Linked DNA regions of Heyndrickxia acidicola. The protein of the gene in region 1 interacts with the protein of each later gene in a pairwise test. Links are inferred from orthologs where the notes say so. Each region holds a gene or a part of one and is shown in the gene's direction. Other genes may lie near its edges.

Region 1 (11,768 bases):
GTATTCTGGTGGTTAAACCTGTTTTTTAATTTTTTTTTAAGAAATTTGACGAAAGTTGTTGCAAAAGCGTAAATGGCTGTGATAAGATAATAAACGTTGCTGGACGAGATAATCTTTAAAAGAACAGATCAAAAGACATCAATGATGCCAAAGGTTCAAAATAGATTTTCATCCATGGACACATCTCATTATGAGCCATTAGCTCAGTCGGTAGAGCACGTCAGAATAAGCTTCATTCGAAATGACATCAGCATACCAATCGAGCCGCATCTTGCAAAACATCCTGAGATTGGGACGTCGTAGATGCTTACAAGGTTCAAATTAGATTCTACATCTAAGAACACATCTCATTATGAGCCATTAGCTCAGTCGGTAGAGCATCTGACTTTTAATCAGAGGGTCGAAGGTTCGAGTCCTTCATGGCTCACCATTTACATAAAAAAATGGTCCCGTAGTGTAGCGGTTATCACGCCTGCCTGTCACGCAGGAGATCGCGGGTTCGATTCCCGTCGGGACCGCCATTTTTTTATTTTGTCAGATAGATTTTTATTAAATAAATTGTCTTTCTGAAATCGGGACGAAGGATAGGCACAATTTTTTATAGGAAACATTATTATTATGGCTCGGTAGCTCAGTCGGTAGAGCAAAGGACTGAAAATCCTTGTGTCGGCGGTTCGATTCCGTCCCGAGCCATTGACCAAAAAGCACTGCGATGACAAAGACTCTCGCAGTGCTTTTTTAACATGATTGATATAATGGCCGATTAAAGTTTATACATCATTTGAGCATGCCTCTAAAAATGTTTCACTTCACTAAATACCTCTGGTTGCTCTAGAGGTATTTTTGTGTCGCCTATAGAATGGAATAGTTGGAAACAGCTAATATTATGAAAAAGATGAATTAAAGGTCAGAAAATGGTACAGTAAGATAGAGTACGTGTACTCATATTTTTTGTGAGCTTTTTTGCCTTTATGCTCTTAAATGGTAAATGAAATAATGTTAATAACACGGCTTTAGCCTATAAAAAATAGCCAGCTGCTGTATAAAATGGCAGGTTGAATGCATGAAAGAAACAGGAGGTTTTAAAATGGATAAGAAGATATTAGTAGTTGACGATGAAAAGCCAATTGCAGATATATTACAGTTTAATTTATCTAAGGAAGGCTTTACGGTTTATTGTGCCTACGATGGAGACGAAGCGATTCGCATGGTGGAAGAGGTTCAGCCTGAGCTAATCGTTTTAGATATTATGCTGCCGAACAGAGATGGCATGGAAGTATGCCGTGAAGTACGGAAAAAGTATGATATGCCGATTATTATGGTGACGGCTAAGGATTCTGAGATTGATAAAGTGCTCGGATTGGAACTAGGGGCTGATGATTATGTTACAAAGCCTTTTAGTACAAGAGAGCTGATTGCACGCGTTAAAGCAAACCTAAGGCGCCAGCAGCATGTCGCAAATGCAGCGGATGAAGAAGAGGAGAGCAATGAAATTGCCATTGGATCCCTTGTGATTCATCCTGACGCATATGTTGTGACAAAGCGCGGGGAGACCATTGAGCTTACACATCGTGAATTTGAGTTGCTATACTACCTTGCTAAGCATATCGGACAGGTTATGACCCGTGAACATTTGCTTCAAACCGTATGGGGATATGATTATTATGGAGATGTCCGTACTGTTGACGTTACAGTAAGGCGTTTACGTGAAAAGGTTGAGGATAATCCAAGCCATCCAAGCTGGATTGTAACCCGAAGAGGAGTCGGTTATTATCTTCGCAATCCTGAACAGGAGTAAGATATGAAAAAGGTTAGCATCTTTCAGTCCATTCATCTTAAGTTTGTTTTAATCTATGTGCTGCTTATTTTAGTAGCAATGGAGATTATTGGCGTATATTTTGTAAACAAGTTAGAATTCCGCCTTGAAAATAATTTCAAAGATTCCATTCTTGTTCAGGTAAAAACACTTGAATATAATCTTCGGGAACTGATGCTTGAAAGTGAAAAGAGCGGCCAGGACCAATCCAGTGAGATTCGAAAAGTTTTATCCGATTTTGCTGGAGAAGATATTTATGAGGCACGCCTCATTAACAGTCATGGACTCATATTGGGAACGTCAAATTCAAACAATCAAGGAATCGTTGGCCAAAAATCCACAGAAAAAATAGTGAATCAGGCTATTGCTTCTCAAAGCCAGCAGGACAATATTTTTTTAGACCAGCACACAGGAAACCGGCTATGGGTGGTAACATCGCCGATTAGCTCTAATGGCCAGGTCATTGGATATGTTTATTTAGTTTCCAAAATAGAAACCGTTTATCAGAACATGCAGGAAATTAATAATATCTTTGCAACCGGGACGGGTATAGCCCTTTTAATTACAGCCATCCTGGGAATTGTTCTCGCCCGAACCATATCGCGGCCTATTTCTGATATGAGAAAGCAGGCCATGGCCATGGCGAGGGGGAATTTTTCACGTAAAGTAAAGGTATATGGGAACGATGAAATTGGCCAATTAGCCTATTCTTTTAATCATATGACGAAAAAGCTTCAGGAAGCCCAGGCGACAACAGAGGGTGAGCGCAGAAAGCTTGCATCAATCCTTGCTTATATGACCGATGGAGTGATTGCAACAGATCGCAGAGGAAGAGTCATCCTGATTAATGACCCGGCGTCAGAGCTTCTGGATGTTTCACGTGAAACAGTACTTTCTCAGCCGCTAATCTCTCTATTAAAAATAGAAGATACGTATACCTTTGAAGATCTTTTGGTAGAGCAGGACTCTGTTCTTCTTGATTTCAGCACTAAGGAAAATACGTATATACTAAGAGCCAACTTTTCAATCATCCAGAGTGAAACAGGTTTTGTCAGCGGCTTAATTACCGTACTTCATGATGTAACGGAGCAGGAGAAAATTGATGCCGAACGCCGTGAGTTTGTTGCAAACGTATCCCATGAATTAAGGACGCCGTTAACAACAATGAGGAGTTATTTAGAGGCGTTGGCAAATGGCGCGATGCAGGATGAGGAAATTGGTCCGCGCTTTCTCAAAGTTACTCAAAATGAAACAGAGCGGATGATTCGTCTTGTAAACGACCTATTAAAGCTGTCGAAAATGGATAGCAAAGATGATCAGTTAACAAGAGAGTACGTTAACTTTATTGGGTTCTTCCATCATATTATTGATCGTTTTGAAATGACGAAAGAACAGCATGTTACTTTTAAAAGGAAGCTTCCAAATACAGAAATATTCGTAGAAATAGATGAAGATAAACTGACACAGGTATTGGATAATATTATTTCAAATGCCTTGAAATATTCTCCTGAAGGCGGACAGGTTAAATTTAAAGTAAAAGAGCTGGAGAATATGATTGAAGTAAGCATTTCGGACCAGGGAATGGGCATTCCAAAGGATAATATAAAGAAAATCTTTGAGCGTTTTTACCGTGTAGATAAGGCAAGAAGCAGACAAATGGGAGGGACAGGCCTCGGTCTTGCCATTGCAAAAGAAGTAGTTGAAGCACATGGTGGGCGTATCTGGGCGAGCAGTATTGAAGGGAAAGGAACAACTATTTACTTCACTCTTCCATATGAACGCTCACAAGAGGATGAGTGGTCATGAGATACGAAACAATTAAAACGATGATCCTAGCCGTATTTGTCGCGGCAAGTATCTTTTTAACATGGATGATTTGGAATTTCCAGCCGCATTACGATACGATTGACCGCAGAGATATTCATCAAGTCTCCATTGCTGAGGAAAGAGATACAGGAAGTCTTATAAAGCCTGGGAAAATTATGGTTAACCAGGTAAACAGGCATTATGGAACAACGGATGAATCTGAAATAAACGATATTTTAAAGGAGATGAAAGGCTGGAGCTTTTACGGCAGCCAAGGAATAAAAACGCTCTCCGTTAAGGATATTAACTCTCTGGAGATAGGGAACAACCATGTTGATATTGTTTTTCCTGAAAATGTTCCTGTAAAGGTCTATAAGGACGTAGTTCAATTTAATGATAAGAGCCTGCCGGATACCTCTTTTAATCGAATTGTGATTGATTTTACAGATGGCGGACACAGGGATAATAATCTCTACTTTCTTTCAACCACATCACAAAAGGCATACGTCTGCTCAGTAAACTATCAATATATTAGTTCCTTAATGAAGGACATTAATAAAACACTTTATGATTCTTACAAACTGTATGATGTTTATAATCTTTCTAAAGGGAAAACCATTTTGCTGCCTAAAGATCAAACAAATATGAACACGTACCGTTATATAACGGATGAAGTCCCCCCAGAAAAGTTTGAGAGAGCCCTCTTTCCAGATCCTAACTTTGTTAAAAAGGGAGAGGTTGGTGATTCCCAGGAGTATACCAATGGGACAAGTATGATGAGGACGAATGATTCAAGCAAAATGCTTTATTATATAAATCCTTCAGAAGATTCCAATTATCAAACCAATGCAGATGATTTATTAAAAAGAAGCCTGGAGTTTATGAATCACCCTGGAATGTGGACGGATACCTATCACTATTTCCAAATGAACCTGAAAAAGCATCAAGTGATATTTAGAATGTATTTACACGGAACCCCTGTCTTTGAAAACTCTAAAATGGCTGAAATAATGCTCCAATGGGGAGAAAATGAAATCTATCAATATAATCGTCCGTTCTATAGATTGGCGATTCTTGTACCTCAGAAGGTTTCGGAAAGCATGCTTCCTGGCGGCGCTGAAGTGATTCAGGAAATAAGCAAGATTTCAGGCATCAGTCTTGATAGAGTAGACGATTTGCAGATAGGGTACCAGCTTATCAATGATACAGACTATGATTCTAAGCAGAATAACGTTCTTATTTTTGAACCTGAATGGTATTACTTATACAATGGTGACTGGATTCCCGTCTCACAGGATCAGTTAGGAGGTAAACAGGGTGGATTGGAGTAAGACCAAAACAATGTTTATTCTCGTCTTTCTTGTTCTGGATGTGTACCTTTTAACCCAGTTTTGTTATAAGTACTCTAAAAGCAAGCTGGAATTTATCCCAGATTACTCTTTGGAGCAAAGATTGAAGGCGGATGATATCAATTATGACCATTTGCCTCAAACGAAGGAAAAAAGCCAATTTATCAGTGCAAATACAAGGTCATTTACAAGTAAGGATATTCAAAATTTAACAGACCAAAAAGTTACGATAAATGATAGCAATAATTCCACCATTTCTTCCATTATTAAGAGTCCCCTTGCTTTAAAGGGGAAAATGAGTGGAGATTCCATTGAAAGACAGCTTGACCCTTATGTAAAAACGAATTTAGTGGATGGCAATAAGTATAGTTTTTGTAATTATGATAAAAACAAAAAGCAGATTGAATACTGTGAACAATATAATTTTAAAACCATTTACAATAATATGAGCGGACATATCATTTTTTACCTTAATAATAAAAACCAAGTGACCTCATACGACCAAACACTATTAAACGATATTAAAGTATTAAATGAAGAACAGGATGTACTTCCTGCTATTCAAGCAGTCGAAGCATTGCATACAAATGGGATGCTGCAGCCAAACAGTAAAGTAACAGAGGCTGAGCTGGGCTATTATACAATGGTACAATTGACTGAGGTTCAAGTATTGGTTCCTACCTGGCACCTTGTCGTAGAACATAATCATAAGCAGCAAAACTTCTTTGTAAATGCTTTCGAGGGACAGGTATTCCAGGCGGATAATAATCAGAATAAAATATTGGAGTGAATAGGAATGTCAATGCATTTTAGTGTACTTGCGAGCGGCAGTACAGGAAATGCCATATACGTTGAAACAGAAAGCCACTCTTTTTTAGTTGATGCAGGATTCAGCGGCAAACAGATGGAGTCTTTATTTCAAGAAGTTGACCGGAAAATTGATAGCTTAAGCGGAATTTTAGTAACTCATGAACATAGTGACCATATTAAGGGTGTGGGAGTTCTCGCTCGAAAATATAATCTGCCTGTTTATGCGAATGACAAAACGTGGAAGGCCATGGAAGGGCTAATAGGCGAGGTGCCAGTGGATTTGAAGTTCACTTTTGATATGGAAACGACTAAGTCCTTTGGTTCGTTGCAAATCGAATCCTTTGGAGTTTCGCATGATGCAGCTGAGCCCATGTTTTATTCCTTCCATTATGGACAGAGCAAAATTGTGGTCATTACTGATACAGGCTATGTAAGCGATCGAATGAAAGGCATTATATCGAATGCGGATGTATATGTTTTTGAAAGTAACCATGATGTCCAGATGCTCAGAATGGGAAGATATCCATGGAATATTAAAAGAAGAATTTTAAGTGATGTAGGACATGTGTCCAATGAGGATGCAGCTTTGGCAATGGGAGATGTCATTGGGGATAGGACGCGCCGCATATATTTAGCTCATTTAAGCCAAGATAATAATATGAAAGACCTTGCAAGGATGAGCGTTGAGCAAACCCTTGAAACAAGGGGGATTAAGGCAGGAGAACAATTCTCTTTATATGATACGGACCCCAAGGTACCAACACCGCTTATAGCCATTTAACAGGAGGCAGAAGGATCATTATTTTATTGGTAGGATAATGATTTTATAGCGGTTTTAAATGAGTTTAAAAAGAAGAATTTGATGGAATATAAGAGGGAGGTTTTAAATATAAGGCCTCTCTTTTTTTCTATATACATATTAGTAAATTTGGTAATTCTTATGGTGTATTCATGAAAAATTAAGAAAAGCTGATTATAATAACAATAACAATAGGAAAAATAACATTATCACTTGGATGGAAAGGAATGGTTTTATGGGCTACTATGATAATGATGAACAGAATCGTTCTTATAGGCAGAGGGGAAGTAAGCGCGGTTATTTCTTTACAGGACTAATTGGCGTTATTGTTGGTGCACTTATCGTTCTTATTGCTTTTCCAATGCTTTCAGGTAATGTTGAAGGAAATCAGCCAGTCCAGGATGCCACTCAGACAGTACCTTCTAAAACGCAAAACCTTTCATTAAATGTTAATACGGATGTAACAAGAGCAGTCGCCTCCTCGGAAAAGACGGTTGTGGGTATTACAAACATTCAAAAAGAAAGCTTTTGGGGTAATCTGGGCCAGGGAGGGGGCTCAGACCAATACAATCAGGGCCAAGGCGACCAGAGCCAGGGCGGCGATCAAAGCCAAGGTGGTGACCAGAGCCAAGGCGGCCAGAGCAGCCAAGGGCAGGAGGAGCCAGCAGCAACAGGATCCGGAATTATTTATAAAAAAGCAGGCGGCAAGGCGTATATTGTAACAAACTACCATGTTGTCAGCGGTGCCGATCAATTAGAGGTTACACTTTCAGACGGAACAAAACTTCCAGCTAAGCTAAGAGGCGGAGATATGTGGTCAGACCTTGCTGTACTGGAAGTAGACGGCTCTAAGATTAACCAGGTGGCACAGTTCGGAAATTCTGATGCTTTAAAATTGGGCGAACCGGTTATTGCTATAGGAAATCCGCTTGGCGAAGAGTTTTCAGGCTCCGTTACCCAAGGGGTTGTATCAGGCCTAAATCGTACAGTACCGATTGATTTAAATGATGATGGTGTAGAGGACTATCAGGAAGAGGTTATTCAAACAGATGCTGCCATTAACCCAGGCAACAGCGGCGGTGCTTTAATCAACATTGCTGGACAGGTTATAGGGATCAACTCAATGAAGATTGCCCAAAGTGCTGTAGAAGGTATTGGTTTCTCTATTCCGATTAATACAGCAAGACCGATCATTCAAGACATAGAGGAGTATGGAAAGGTAAAACGCCCTGCAATGGGAGTCCAATTACAAAATGTCAGTGATATTTCTCAGTACCATCAGCAAGAAACATTAAAGCTTCCTAGCAGTGTGACAGATGGTGTTATGATTCAAAAGGTCACAAATAACTCCCCTGCACAAGCAGCCGGATTAAAGGAGCTCGATGTCATTACAGCCTTGGATGGCCATAAGGTGACAGACATCATTTCATTGAGAAAATATTTATATGATAAGAAAAAACCCGGTGACAGCGTGACGGTTCAATACTACCGCAACGGTGTACAAAAAGAAGTGACACTGAAGCTAGTGGATGAATCGAATATGTAGCATTAAGAGAGAAGAGCGGAAAGCGGATGAGGCTTTCCGCTTTTTTTTATGCTTAGGAAATTAGAAAATGCTGAGCCGGCGGATATTTTTCTTGTCTAGCTTCAGCGCCTATCGGCTAGCAGATTTCTATATCCCCTCACTAAGATAAGTCAACATCGGCACGTGAAAAACCTCGCTGTGTTTCCTTTATCTCAGTCAAAGACTCCGGAATCCGTACGCCGAAGAGCAAGGCGCTTGTGCTTTTCATTGTCCAGCTCCAGCGCCTATCGGCTAGCGGATTTCTCCGTCTTCTCCCTGCGATAAGTCAACATCAGCTCGTGAAGAACCTCGCTGTGTTTCCTTTATCTCAGTCAAAGACTCCGGAATCCGTACGCCGATGAGCAAGGCGCTTGCGCTTTTCTTGTGCAATAGAAGAATAAAAACAATCCCAGTGCAAGCTTTGTGGATAAAAAGAGAATGGATTTATGGTATGATAGCCTGTGGATAGATGGGGAAACTAAAAAAATTAGAGTTAATACTAATATAAAAATAAAGAATTGATGCGGTTTAAGGATTATCCACAGCTTGTGAACAAGGATTAGCCATTTATATATCTAGTAGGGAACAAGTATTCCTATACAAAATGTGGATACTTTTTGTGGATATGTGGATAACATCTGTGGATAACGTGTTTGTAAAAGGAGGGCGACCTGTGAATATCTCTATCATTACAGTAGGAAAATTAAAAGAAAAATATTTAAAGCAAGGAATTGAAGAATACCTAAAACGTTTATCTGCTTATGCAAAAGTGGAAGTGATTGAAGTGCCGGACGAAAAAGCTCCGGAGGTTCTGAGTCATTCTGAAATGGAGCAGGTAAAGAAAAAAGAAGGGGAGCGGATCCTTGCAAAAATTAGCCAGGATACACATGTCATTGCTCTCGCGATAAAAGGAAAAATGATGACATCAGAAGATCTGGCTGATTCGCTGGACAAGCTTGCTACATACGGAAAAAGCAAAATCGCATTTATTATCGGCGGCTCCCTGGGACTAAGCAACGAGGTCTTAAAAAGGGCAGATGATGACCTTTCTTTTTCAAAAATGACCTTCCCACATCAGCTCATGAGACTGATTTTGGTGGAGCAGGTGTATCGGGCTTTTAGGATTAATAGGGGTGAACCGTATCATAAGTAAATGAGGTTTTTGAGGGAATATAAGAATCTAAACATTGAAAAAAATTTAATCTATTTAATCCAGTTTTTAAATTGACTAGCACTGTGAAAGGATGTTGACAGGCTAATAAAGCAAAAAGGCTGTCTAAATAAACAGAAATTTCATTTAGCCAGCCTTTTGGATTATGCAGTTTTGGAAATGATTTGGTTATTTTCTAATAAGGCCCTTGATTCATCATTAGCGGGCTGGTAACCTTTTCAATTAGTTCTTTTATGTATAATTTATTTTAAATAAAAGAAAACACAATCCCCGTTACAGTTGAACCAATCCACAGCGTAAATGATTCAAATACTCCGCAATTAAGCATTATAATAGCCCATTTTAAATCTCCGCGGAATAGCCGTTAGAAAACCAAAGAAGAAAGTAGCCCAACTTAAACCATTTTTAACTTGCTTTGTTAATCCTCCAGAGTTTTTTAGTTCAGCTTTCAAAAACCCCCATGTTAATGTGAAAAATCCAGTAAATTATTATCGAATCACCGATTTATCGGGAAACCTCATTGTTTTTTATACTCTGTGCAAACAGGTTTTTAAACAAAACCTTCTAGTACAATTTTACCAATCGTCCTATTGCTCTCCAAAAATTTGTGGGCTTGACGGACATTTTCTGCTGAGATCGGTCCAAGGACTTCGGCCAGTGTTGTCTTTAATTTTTGATGGTCCACAGCATCAGCAATACGATTAAGCAATAGATGCTGCTCAATCATATCATCTGTTTCGTAAACAGGGCGAGTAAACATAAACTCCCACACGAAGGTGACGCTTTTTTGCTTAAGCAATTTGAGGTCCAGCGGAGAGGTTGGATCATCAATTGCGCACACAACTCCTTGCGGAGAGATAGCTTCGCTAATACCGGCCCAGTGTTTTTCCAAAGCATTCAGGCAAAAAATGTACGGAACGTTTGTAAATCCAATTGCTTCAAGTTGTGGAAGGAGCGGGTCATGGTGATTAATGGTATAGTCCGCTCCCATTGATTTAACCCAGCTAACAGTTTCCGATCGGGAAGCAGTCCCGATTACGGTAAGCCCCGCTTGTTTTGCAAGCTGAGTGGCAATGGAACCTACACCCCCGGCTGCACCAATGATCAGCAGAGCCTTTCCTTTGTTAGGGCCCGGATCTTGGGAAATAGACATTCGGGTAAATAACGCTTCCCAAGCTGTAATGGAGGTTAGAGGAAGAGCTGCGGCTTCCACAAAACTTAAGGAAACAGGTTTGCGCCCAACGATTCGTTCATCGACCAGATGGTATTCACTGTTTCCGCCTTGTCGTGCAATACTGCCAGCATAAAAAACTTCATCTCCCGGACGAAACAATGAACAATCCGGGCCTGTCTCTTCGACGACTCCTGCTACATCCCAACCTAGAATTTTAGGAACTTCCTCAACTCTTTCCTTAGGAGCTCGTACCTTTGTATCAACAGGATTGACCGATATGGCCGCAACTTTGACCAAAATGTCACGACCCGTTGCTTTTGGTTTTTCTACAACTACGTCCACCAGGCTTTGGGGATTGTCAATTGGAAGGTAACGAGTTAATCCTACCGCCTTCATTGTATTCATGATAAACCACATCCTTTCCTTATTAGTATACCTGTTATTAGTATGGCTTAAAATAATTACTATTAGCCTATAGTTTCTAAGCATCAGTGAAATTAAGTGTTAATATAGATGTGAATGAGGTGTTAATAGTATGGAAGATATAACCTTAAGTTCACTGCTGGACGTCATTGGTGAATTATTTTCGGATGAAAGTTCGATTGCTGTTTCTAATACAAAAGAATATATCTACTATCGGCCAAGTAAACGAATTTATTTGAAAATTAGCGCCGGAGATCCTATAAAGGAAGGAACGATTGCCCATAAAGCAATGGTGACGAAGCAAAAGGTCTCAGAGTTTATTAACAGGGATATTTTTGATATTCCTTATCTTGGAACGGCCGTTCCATTTTTATATAATGAAAATCTTGAGGGTTACTTGGTTGGTCTGTGTTATAGTTAATGAACATAAGAAAATCGTTCCTTTCTTGGTTTATGTTTGTTGTGGTGACAGCATTATACTAAAGAGAACGGTTTTCTTGTTTTTTTATGCACAAAAAGAGGGTCGACTCCAAAAAGCCGTTAGGCTTTTGGGACACCCTCTTCTTTTCTAATAGGTTTTGTAAAGCAACATTGTAAATGTAAGCTTATGCTTAATTGTTTAATTCCGAAATATCCATTTCTTTTATGATTTCTGCTATCCGATTTTTTCCCCATACATACATCATTTCAACGATAGGAAGCAAAGTCATCCCCAATTCAGTCATGGAATATTCCACTTTCGGTGGAACTTCTGGATAAACCTCGCGATGAACGATTCCATCTTCCATCAGTTCTCTTAATTGATTCGTTAATATTTTATGAGATATTTTTGGAAAAAGCCTTTGGAGATCACTGA
Region 2 (9,330 bases), 2.9 Mb from region 1 along the record:
GGAATGATTATGTTTTTTAACCATCTTTTTAGAAAACGGTTTAATGAAGAACCAAGCCCATTGGAGGTAGAAGTGTTTAATTATCAGCAGGACTTGGACCAATATGTCATTATGAACGAGAATAAGGAGAATTTGAAGCGCCTTGATGATGACCGTTAGTATTTTATTTATACTCATTTTTGGACTGTCAGGAGGTTTAATTGTGGGATGCGGATATGTTGCTTTCTTAACAGTTTTAGGACTAATCCCGCGGTTAACCCAACTATCCAAAACGAAACACTTAATCCATGCCTATGAAGGGGCCATCATAATGGGGACGCTCTCGGGAACGTGGGGTGCATTATATGACATTAAGCTTTACCTGCCTTCGTTTCTTTTGGTGCCGATCGGCCTTGCTTGCGGCATATTTGTAGGCATGATAGCAGCAGCGCTGACCGAAGTTGTTAACGTTATTCCCATTCTTACAAAAAGAATAGGGATGGAAGGACAACTAATCGTTGTGCTGATGGCAATTGTTATTGGCAAAGTCATTGGATCTTTGTTTGATTGGATTTATTTTGTAGACCAGTAGCAATTAGAACAGGCAATAATTATTTTGGAAAGGAAATTCCGCATGAATAAGCTTCGTCAGGTGATATTAATTACAGATGGAGATGAATATGCCAGAAAAGCAATTGAACATATAGCAGTGGAAATAGGAGGACGGTGTATTTCACAATCTGCCGGCAACCCTACTGCGTTAACTGGACCAGCCATATTAAAGCTAATCAAAAAAGCTCCCTATGATCCGGTCTTTGTAATGTTTGACGACAGCGGATTTTTAGGAGAAGGCAAAGGGGAGCAGGCACTGAAATATATTGCAAATCACAAAGAAATAAACGTGCTGGGAGCGATAGCCGTAGCATCTAAAACACACAAAGCGGAATGGACAAAGGTGGATGTGTGTTTCGACAAAGAAGGAAATATTACTCCTTATGGGGTGGACAAATTTGGTGTTCCGGAAATGGAAATGAAGCAGGTTAATGGAGATACCGTATATTGTCTTGATCAGTTGGATTTGCCTATCATCGTAGGAATTGGTGACATCGGAAAAATGGGGAAGGTTGATCACTATACCAATGGAGCTCCAGTGACGAAGAAAGCAGTTGAATGGATATTAGAAAGGAGCGGGTTCTATGGAGAAAAATGATTTGAGTACAAAAAAGCCAATTCCGGAAAGGGTGGACGAATTAGAAGCTTACTTCAAAAGCCGGGTTGGCCTAGGAGTCAGCTTTGACTTAGGTGTACGCAAAATCAAAGTTCTGAAAAAGGATATCCATTTTTACTATATAAGTGGTTTAGTGGATACATCCTACATCGTTCAGATTATGGAATATCTGATTACTTTAAATGACACAGAGCGGCTTTCAAGTAAAGTATTTGATATCGTTGAAAACAGAATCGTGCATCAGCAGGTCATGAAGGTAAAAACAATCGATGAAATGGTCGATATGGTTTTGTCAGGCCTAATTGGCATTGTGGTGGATGGAGAACCGATAGCCCTAATAGTGGACGTCCGAAGCTATCCGGGGCGTCAGCCGGCTGAACCGGACACAGAAAAGGTCGTTCGCGGCTCAAGGGATGGGTATGTAGAGAATATTATTTTTAATACAGCACTTACCAGGAGAAGAATAAGGGATGAACGTCTTCGCTTTGAAATGTTAAAAGTCGGAGAAAGAGGGAAAACCGACATTGCTCTCGCTTATATTGAAGGGCTCGCAAATCCGGGATTAGTGGACACGATCCGGCAGGAGATCCAATCGATTGAAGTAGATGGTATTACGATGTCAGACAAAACAGTAGAAGAATATCTTCTGCACCAGGGCTACAATCCATATCCTCTTGTCAGGTTTACAGAGCGTGTCGATACCGGGGCCATTCATTTGCTTGAAGGGCATGTCCTAATTATTGTTGATACATCACCCAGTGTCATCATTACACCGACAACCTTTTTCCATCATACACAGCATGCAGAGGAATACAGGCAGGCACCTTTGGTTGGAACATTTTTAAGGTCAGTCCGTTTCCTTGGGATAATGTCATCATTGTTTTTGCTGCCATTATGGTATTTATATGTATTGGAGCCTCATCTGCTCCCGCATAATCTTGAGTTTATTGGTCCGAATAAACATACACATATTCCAATGCTTGTGCAAATTATATTAGCTGACTTAGGTATCGAATTCTTAAGGATAGCAGCGATTCATACTCCTACCCCGTTGGCGACGGCAATGGGTTTAATTGCTGCAGTCATGATCGGCCAGATAGCGGTCAGTGTAGGTCTTTTTACGGCAGAGGTTATTCTGTATGTTGCGATAGCAGCTGTAGGAACCTTTGCTACGCCAAGCTACGAATTAAGTGTAGCTAACAAGCTGGTGAGATGGGCATTGCTAATAATAGTAGCTATCTTTAAATTGCCGGGTCTAGTCATAGGGTGCACAGTATTTTTACTGTTTTTAATTTCAAATCGTTCATTGAATACTCCTTACATGTGGCCGTTTATACCGTTTAATCCGCCTGCATTCGTCCATATTCTCATCCGGCGCCCTATTCCGGGCTCTATATACCGTCCGAGCATTGTACATCCAAGGGATCGATTTAGACAGCCTCCAAAGGAGTAAGACCATTGTCAAAATGGTTGTTCTATGATAAAGTTTATCTAATTTCCGTTAAGATTTTAAATAGACAGTTTGTCCTATGACAGCTGTCTATTTTACATCAGTTTTCGGTTGTAAAAGCTAAGGCATGGAGATGAAGAGAATGCATTTATATGGAACCCAAAAGGTCAACGAAAATGGCCATCTGCAAATAGGCGGAGTAGATACGATGGAATTGGTTAAAAATTATGGTACGCCTTTGTATGTCTATGATGTACAGCTCATTAGAGAAAGGGCAAGGTCATTTAAACATACATTTGAAAAGCTGGGAGTGCGTTCGCAAGTAGCCTATGCAAGCAAGGCCTTTTCATCCATCGCCATGCTTAATCTTGCTGAAGAAGAGGGTTTGTCTTTGGATGTGGTCTCAGGAGGAGAATTATATACGGCTCTTGCTGCACAATTCCCGACTAAGAAGATTCACTTTCATGGGAATAACAAAAGCAGAGAAGAACTGTTAATGGCTATAGAACACAAAATTGGCTGTGTGGTAGTCGACAATTTTTATGAGCTGGACCTATTAACGGGGTTATGCAGTGAAAAGGACTGCAAGATGGATATTCTATTAAGGATAACTCCGGGAATAGAAGCCCATACACATGACTATATCCTGACAGGCCAGGAGGATTCTAAATTTGGCTTTGACCTGCAGAATGGACAGGCGGAAGAAGCCTTAAAGCTTTCTTTGGAGTCTGATCATGTAAATCTGCTTGGTGTTCATTGCCATATTGGTTCACAAATATTTGAAACGACTGGTTTCGTGCTTGCTGCTCACAAAATCATTGATAAATTGCATGACTGGGAGAAGAAGTATTCCTATTTTCCATCTGTTTTAAACTTGGGGGGAGGATTCGGAATCAGGTATACAGAAGAAGATGTTCCGCTGGCTCCATCTGATTATGTCGAAAAAATTGTAATCGAAGTAAAGCGTCATACAGAAAGTCTTGATTTGCCAATGCCTGAAATTTGGATTGAACCAGGCAGGTCGCTAGTCGGCGAAGCAGGAACTACTCTTTATTCCATTGGTTCAAGCAAACAGGTACCGGATGTAAGGAAATATTTAGCTGTAGATGGCGGCATGAGTGATAATATTCGTCCTGCGCTCTATGAAGCAAAATATGAAGCTGCTTTAGCGAACCGTCCAAACGACGCTGTGGAAGAATATGTATCCATCGCAGGGAAGTGCTGTGAATCAGGAGATATGCTCATCTGGGACTTGCCGCTTCCAAAAACAAATAACGACGATATTTTGGCTGTTTTCTGTACAGGAGCATATGGATACTCAATGTCAAATAATTATAATCGTATTCCACGCCCTCCGGTTGTCTTTGTTGAAAATGGAGAAGCTCAATTGGTGATAAGACGTGAAACATATGAAGATATTATTCGTCATGATCTTCCTTATAATGTCAATGTTCAATCTTAATAGATTCAAAGGATTGCGAAAAAAAAAGAAAATAGGTACAATAACGAGTAAGAACAAATTTTGTTACGGAGCTTATACTGGTATTGGGAGATAAAAATGCGTAAAAAAATGTCTGGTTATTTATTCTGTTAATCATGGCTGCACTCATTTGGGGTGTGTACGATTGTTTTTTTCTTCTACCTGGTAAGTAAAGCAGACACCGTCCTATCCAAAAATGGCAATGTACAGGTAGAATACTGTTTATTCTAAGAAGGCATGGTCTATACTGTAAGGAAAAAGGTAAAAAACGGAAAAAGATAACGAGGGATATGTTATGTTAATTCGATATAAAAAAGCCTTTGAAAAGATTGCAATGGGGCTATTATCATTTATGCCCAACGAAAAGGATCTTAAAAGGCTGCAGCAGACCATAAAGCAATATGAAACAGAAGATGATTGGCAGCTCTTTTTTTGGAAAGAGGAAGATTTGATTGGTCTTATTGGAGTGACAATCAATGGTCAAATAGTAGAAATTCAACATATATCCGTAAATCCTTCTCACAGGCAACAAGGTGTCGGAAAAAATATGATGAAATCATTAAAACAGATATATGAGGATAAACAGCTTATACCCAATCCGCATACTGTAGCATTTTTTGATAAATGTGACCTTGAAGAAGCAGACGCAAAGGAATAATGCGTCTGCTTTTTGTTTTAGAGGAAAGTATAAAATTTTTTATTACTTTATAGATTGAAACGCTCTACATACTTTAATAATTTATAATAGGCTTTGTTAAAGGACGCCGTTGTTTTTTAGCTCATTCGTGTGAAACAGAAGTTTCACACGACTTTCAGCTCAGCTAAAAAACGAGCAGTTTTCAAAATAAAAATTTAAGATTTATTATTGAACTTGAAAATTGGAATTTTTGTGGTTTTTGCTCTATAGATTAGAGCGGAAATAAATAGCCAATTTATGTGAAACCTTATGGCTTACGCTTTTCTTAGCCAAGCGATGCCTTTGCATTTTTTTCACTTTTGACTTAACGCAACTAATCTCATTTTCTCAATTTCAGAACGGTCTCTGACTAAATGTCTGTTAACAATAAAGTGATTTTGCAGATCACTTGGCATATTCCATTGGAAGTCGTTCTTTTTACACTCTGTCAAGCACAGCTGTAAAAGCTTAGAGTCAAGAATGGGAAGGTCAATGCTTTTATAAGGTTGACCTGAGCTAAGTTTTGCAATAGAGACATCTAAAATATTCAGGAGTTTAGGGTAGTCCAATCCGAGGTGATGGATATCCTGTTCTTTTTTACTTAATAGATTCCTAGATCTGGTTAATAACCGGGAGGCACCTTTTAGGTTCCTGCGGCGGTAATGATAGAATGCAACGGCCACCTGGATGAGACCTACCCACACTGAATCCCTGTTGAAATCATTGGACTCTTTCCAATATTCCTCTAAAATTTCATGGCACTCAAAGTAATCCCGATCCCCATGAAAATGAATTAAATAAGATATATATTCGGAAGGATAATGCAATGTTTATAAACTCCTCTCCATAAAGCTTTCCTTGATACTTAGCGGTAGCACGAAATAGATTGTAGATGATGCACCGTTCTAGCTTATCATATGTATCCTCAAGAACTCCAAGGTTTCAATTTTTTAACATCTATAAAAATAAACCAATAAAGGGAAAAGAAATCGGCAGCTAGACCGACTTCTTTTCGAGGATTTATCCTTGTGTTCTTGTTTTTAGTAAATATATGCAGCGCCAACGATAATCAATAAAATAAATAATACTACGATTAACGCAAAGCCTCCGCCATATCCAACTCCGTCTCCCATGTAAATCCCTCCTGTTTTTTCATTCGATGTATTGTATGTAGAACGGAATAAAGGTGTATGGGCCAGAGCCCAAAGGGGGAAATTTCTATTTGTAAAGTCCGGGGATTAGGAAGACTGTGAAAAAATTTTTATTGGAGGATGCCTTATAATCATCTATACTATTAATAGCCCTTTAGGCTTGAATATTAGAATTGGTGATTGTATGGAGTATAATGTAAAAATCGAAGCTTTTGAAGGACCTTTGGATCTTTTGCTTCACTTGATAAATCGTCTTGAAATTGATATATATGATATCCCTATGTCTGAAATTACCGAACAATATCTACTATATGTCCATGCAATGAAGGAACTGGAGTTAGATATTGCGAGTGAGTATTTAGTCATGGCTGCTACCCTGCTTGCAATAAAAAGCAAAATGCTGCTTCCTCAGCAGGAAGAAGAATTTTTTGAGGATGAGCTCGAACCCGATATGGAAGATCCACGGGACAATCTTGTTGAACAGCTGGTTGTTTACAGAAAATACAAAGAGGCTGCCCAGCAGTTGAAGAACCTGGAAATGGACCGCGGCCAAATGTTTACAAAGCCCCCAAGTGATTTGACAGAATTGATGACTGAAACTCAGATGGATAAACAGGAAGTCGAAGTATCGCTCTATGATATGATTGGCGCATTAAATAAGCTGTTAAGAAGAAAGAAGCTTCAAAAGCCGTTATCAACTAAAATAGCCCGGCAGGAAATATCAATTGAAACGAGAATGGATGAAATAACAAAAGAATTGAATTCAATTCGGGGAAAAAAAAGTTTCTATTCACTCTTCCCTTATCAGGACAAAGAGCATATTGTTATTACCTTTTTAGCAGTATTGGAATTAATGAAAAGGAATGAAATTTTTGTGGACCAGGAAGGAAATTTTGAAGAAATTTATGTTGCCCGGAAAGGAGCGAGCGTAGTTGGAAACAACTAATTGGAAAGGGATCCTAGAAAGCTTGCTTTTCGCTGCGGGTGACGAAGGACTATCCATTAAACAAATGATGGCTGTACTTGAAGTAGAGGAAGAAAAAACGATTGAACTTATTCATACGCTCAAAGAAGAGTATGAAAATGATCCAGATAGAGGTATTACCCTGGTCGAGATAGCGAATACATATCAACTGGCAACCAAAAAGGAGAACGCGGATTATCTAAAGCGATTGGTTGAAGCTCCTGGTTCTTCTACACTTTCACAGGCTGCACTTGAGACACTCGCCATTGTTTCCTATAAACAGCCGATCACAAGGCTGGAAATAGAAGAAATACGGGGTGTAAAAACAGAACGGCCATTGCAAACTTTAATGGCAAAAGGACTGATCAAGGAAGCTGGCCGTGCAGGAGGAGCAGGCAGGGCCATTTTATATGGTACTACGAAAGAATTCCTTGATTATTTTGGGTTAAAGGACTTAAGTGAACTTCCGCCGCTATCCCAGGATATTGATGAAGAAAATGATCTCGACGAAGCGGATTTATTTTTTGAGAAATTCAAAGAGTCGATGGAAACTAATGAATAATAGAAGACAAGAGGCTGTTTGCTTAGCAAATGGCCTCTTTTTTATTCATATCAACCTTGGTTCTGCATAAACTTGTACAAAGATGGGGTGAAGTTGGGTGAGAGAAAAGATCGTGACGGCTGCCATGTGATTCTCTCCGGAAATACTGCAGATAATGAAAAGGAAGAGGAGCACTTATATGAAACATTTCCTTGCACGTTTATTCATCGTGATGATGCTTTTAGCACTCATGCCTTCTAAGCCGGCCTCTGCAAGCATTTCTGTCGGAGCGGCCAGCGCAATATTAATGGATCAGGATACCGGGCGGATTCTATATGAAAAAAATGCTAACCAGCCTAGGAGAATTGCATCCATAACAAAAATAATGACGGCTATTCTTGCGATAGAATCGGGTAAACTGAATGATACATTTATGATAAGTGAAACTGCAGTCCGAACGGAAGGCTCTTCCCTTTATTTAAAGGCAGGAGAAAAAAGAAAGCTGGTGGATTTGGTTTACGGTCTGATGCTTCGTTCCGGGAATGATGCAGCTAATGCCATTGCTGAACATGTAGGAGGGAGTATACAGGGATTTGTTTTCTTAATGAATCAAAAAGCCAAAGAAATAGGCATGCTTAATACCCATTTTTCCAATCCAAGCGGACTGGATGACAGTTCAGACCACTTTTCAACAGCCTACGATATGGCTGTCCTTACGCGTTATGCCATGCAAAATAAAACATACGAAAAAATTGCAGGAACTAAAATGTATAAGGGCTGGAAAAATAAGAACAGGCTTTTAACCGAAAAATATAAATATTGTACAGGGGGGAAAACAGGTTTTACCAAGCTGGCTAGAAGGACTCTCGTTACAACGGCTTCAAAGGATGGTGAAAATTTGATTTCTGTTACTCTGAATGATTCTGACGATTGGAATGATCATATTTCCATGTATGAATATGGATTCAAGAACTTCCATCCTACTATAATTCTAGAAAAGGGTTTGGTGAATGCCATAACGACGAAGTATCTAAAAAACCATGTATATATTAAAAACGATGTTGTATATCCCTTGAAAAAACAGGAGGAATCGGATATTCATGTGGACTATCAGCTTGTAAAACCAAGTGAAAAATGGAAGAGTCCCAAAAAAATACCGCATATCGTGGGAAAAGCTATTATTTATATGGACAATAAACAAATCCGGCGTATCCCGGTCTACTATAGCACGGAAAAACAAACTGAAAAAACCAGCTGGCTTGGGATCTTCAAGCAGGTACTGTTTATTCAGTTAGGTGTAATGAACAATGGTTAATTATATTTGGATCGGGATGACCATTGTCGGGCTTATTTTTGCTGCAGTAAATGGAAGAATGAAACAAGTAAATGAAGCCATTTTTCATTCTGCAAATGAAGCTGTTACACTATGTATTGGATTAATCAGTATACTGGTTTTCTGGCTGGGCATCATGAAAATTGCAGAAGAATCGGGACTGCTTTATAAATTTTCCAGGCTCTGCCATCCGTTAATAAAACGGCTATTCCCTGAAGTGCCAGGAGACCATCCTGCGATGGGGTATATCGTTTCCAATATTATGGCGAATATGTTTGGTTTAGGCAATGCAGCTACACCACTGGGCATAAAGGCGATGGAGCAATTGAAAGAATTGAATGGAGGAAAGCCGGTTGCGAGCCGTTCTATGATTACCTTTTTGGCATTAAACACATCTGGTCTTACATTGATACCTACAACCGTTATTGCAATAAGAATGAATTATCATTCTGCATCGCCGACAGAAATTGTCGGTCCTACTTTGCTCGCTACAGCAATTGCAACTATTGTAGCCATTTTAATAGACCG

The links.
Region 2: the proteins of yycF (region 1) and lysA interact in binary tests that used the Escherichia coli proteins (3 or more experiments, as listed by UniProt). The link is inferred for Heyndrickxia acidicola from one-to-one orthologs.

What each region holds. Positions count from the first base shown.
Region 1 is NZ_KV440953.1:3,349,258-3,361,025, reverse strand. What follows is about bases 47-2,942. They hold yycF (response regulator YycF), read left to right. Parts: upstream 47-1,087; coding sequence 1,088-1,798; downstream 1,799-2,942. Other genes in these bases: walK (cell wall metabolism sensor histidine kinase WalK), read left to right, coding at 1,802-2,942. In the rest of the region: more of walK, read left to right, coding at 2,943-3,622; A5N88_RS15600 (YycH family regulatory protein), read left to right, coding at 3,619-4,953; A5N88_RS15595 (two-component system regulatory protein YycI), read left to right, coding at 4,940-5,761; A5N88_RS15590 (MBL fold metallo-hydrolase), read left to right, coding at 5,768-6,562; A5N88_RS15585 (S1C family serine protease), read left to right, coding at 6,816-8,126; 23S rRNA (pseudouridine(1915)-N(3))-methyltransferase RlmH, read left to right, coding at 8,818-9,297; A5N88_RS15570 (zinc-binding alcohol dehydrogenase family protein), read right to left, coding at 9,866-10,894; A5N88_RS15560 (winged helix-turn-helix transcriptional regulator), read right to left, coding at 11,524-11,768. UniProt on the Escherichia coli protein: Response regulator member of the two-component regulatory system CpxA/CpxR which responds to envelope stress response by activating expression of downstream genes including cpxP, degP, dsbA and ppiA.
Region 2 is NZ_KV440953.1:495,251-504,580, forward strand. The notes cover bases 2,019-4,959. They hold lysA (diaminopimelate decarboxylase), read left to right. Parts: upstream 2,019-2,799; coding sequence 2,800-4,119; downstream 4,120-4,959. Other genes in these bases: A5N88_RS02300 (spore germination protein), read left to right, coding at 2,019-2,660; A5N88_RS02310 (GNAT family N-acetyltransferase), read left to right, coding at 4,433-4,795. Also shown: A5N88_RS02285 (stage V sporulation protein AA), read left to right, coding at 1-159; A5N88_RS02290 (stage V sporulation protein AB), read left to right, coding at 149-571; spoVAEA (stage V sporulation protein SpoVABEA), read left to right, coding at 614-1,189; more of A5N88_RS02300, read left to right, coding at 1,176-2,018; A5N88_RS02315 (DUF309 domain-containing protein), read right to left, coding at 5,128-5,640; A5N88_RS24005 (YjcZ family sporulation protein), read right to left, coding at 5,854-5,946; A5N88_RS02320 (segregation/condensation protein A), read left to right, coding at 6,149-6,910; SMC-Scp complex subunit ScpB, read left to right, coding at 6,897-7,490; A5N88_RS02330 (D-alanyl-D-alanine carboxypeptidase family protein), read left to right, coding at 7,669-8,784; A5N88_RS02335 (nucleoside recognition domain-containing protein), read left to right, coding at 8,777-9,330. UniProt on the Escherichia coli protein: Specifically catalyzes the decarboxylation of meso-diaminopimelate (meso-DAP) to L-lysine. Is not active against the DD- or LL-isomers of diaminopimelate.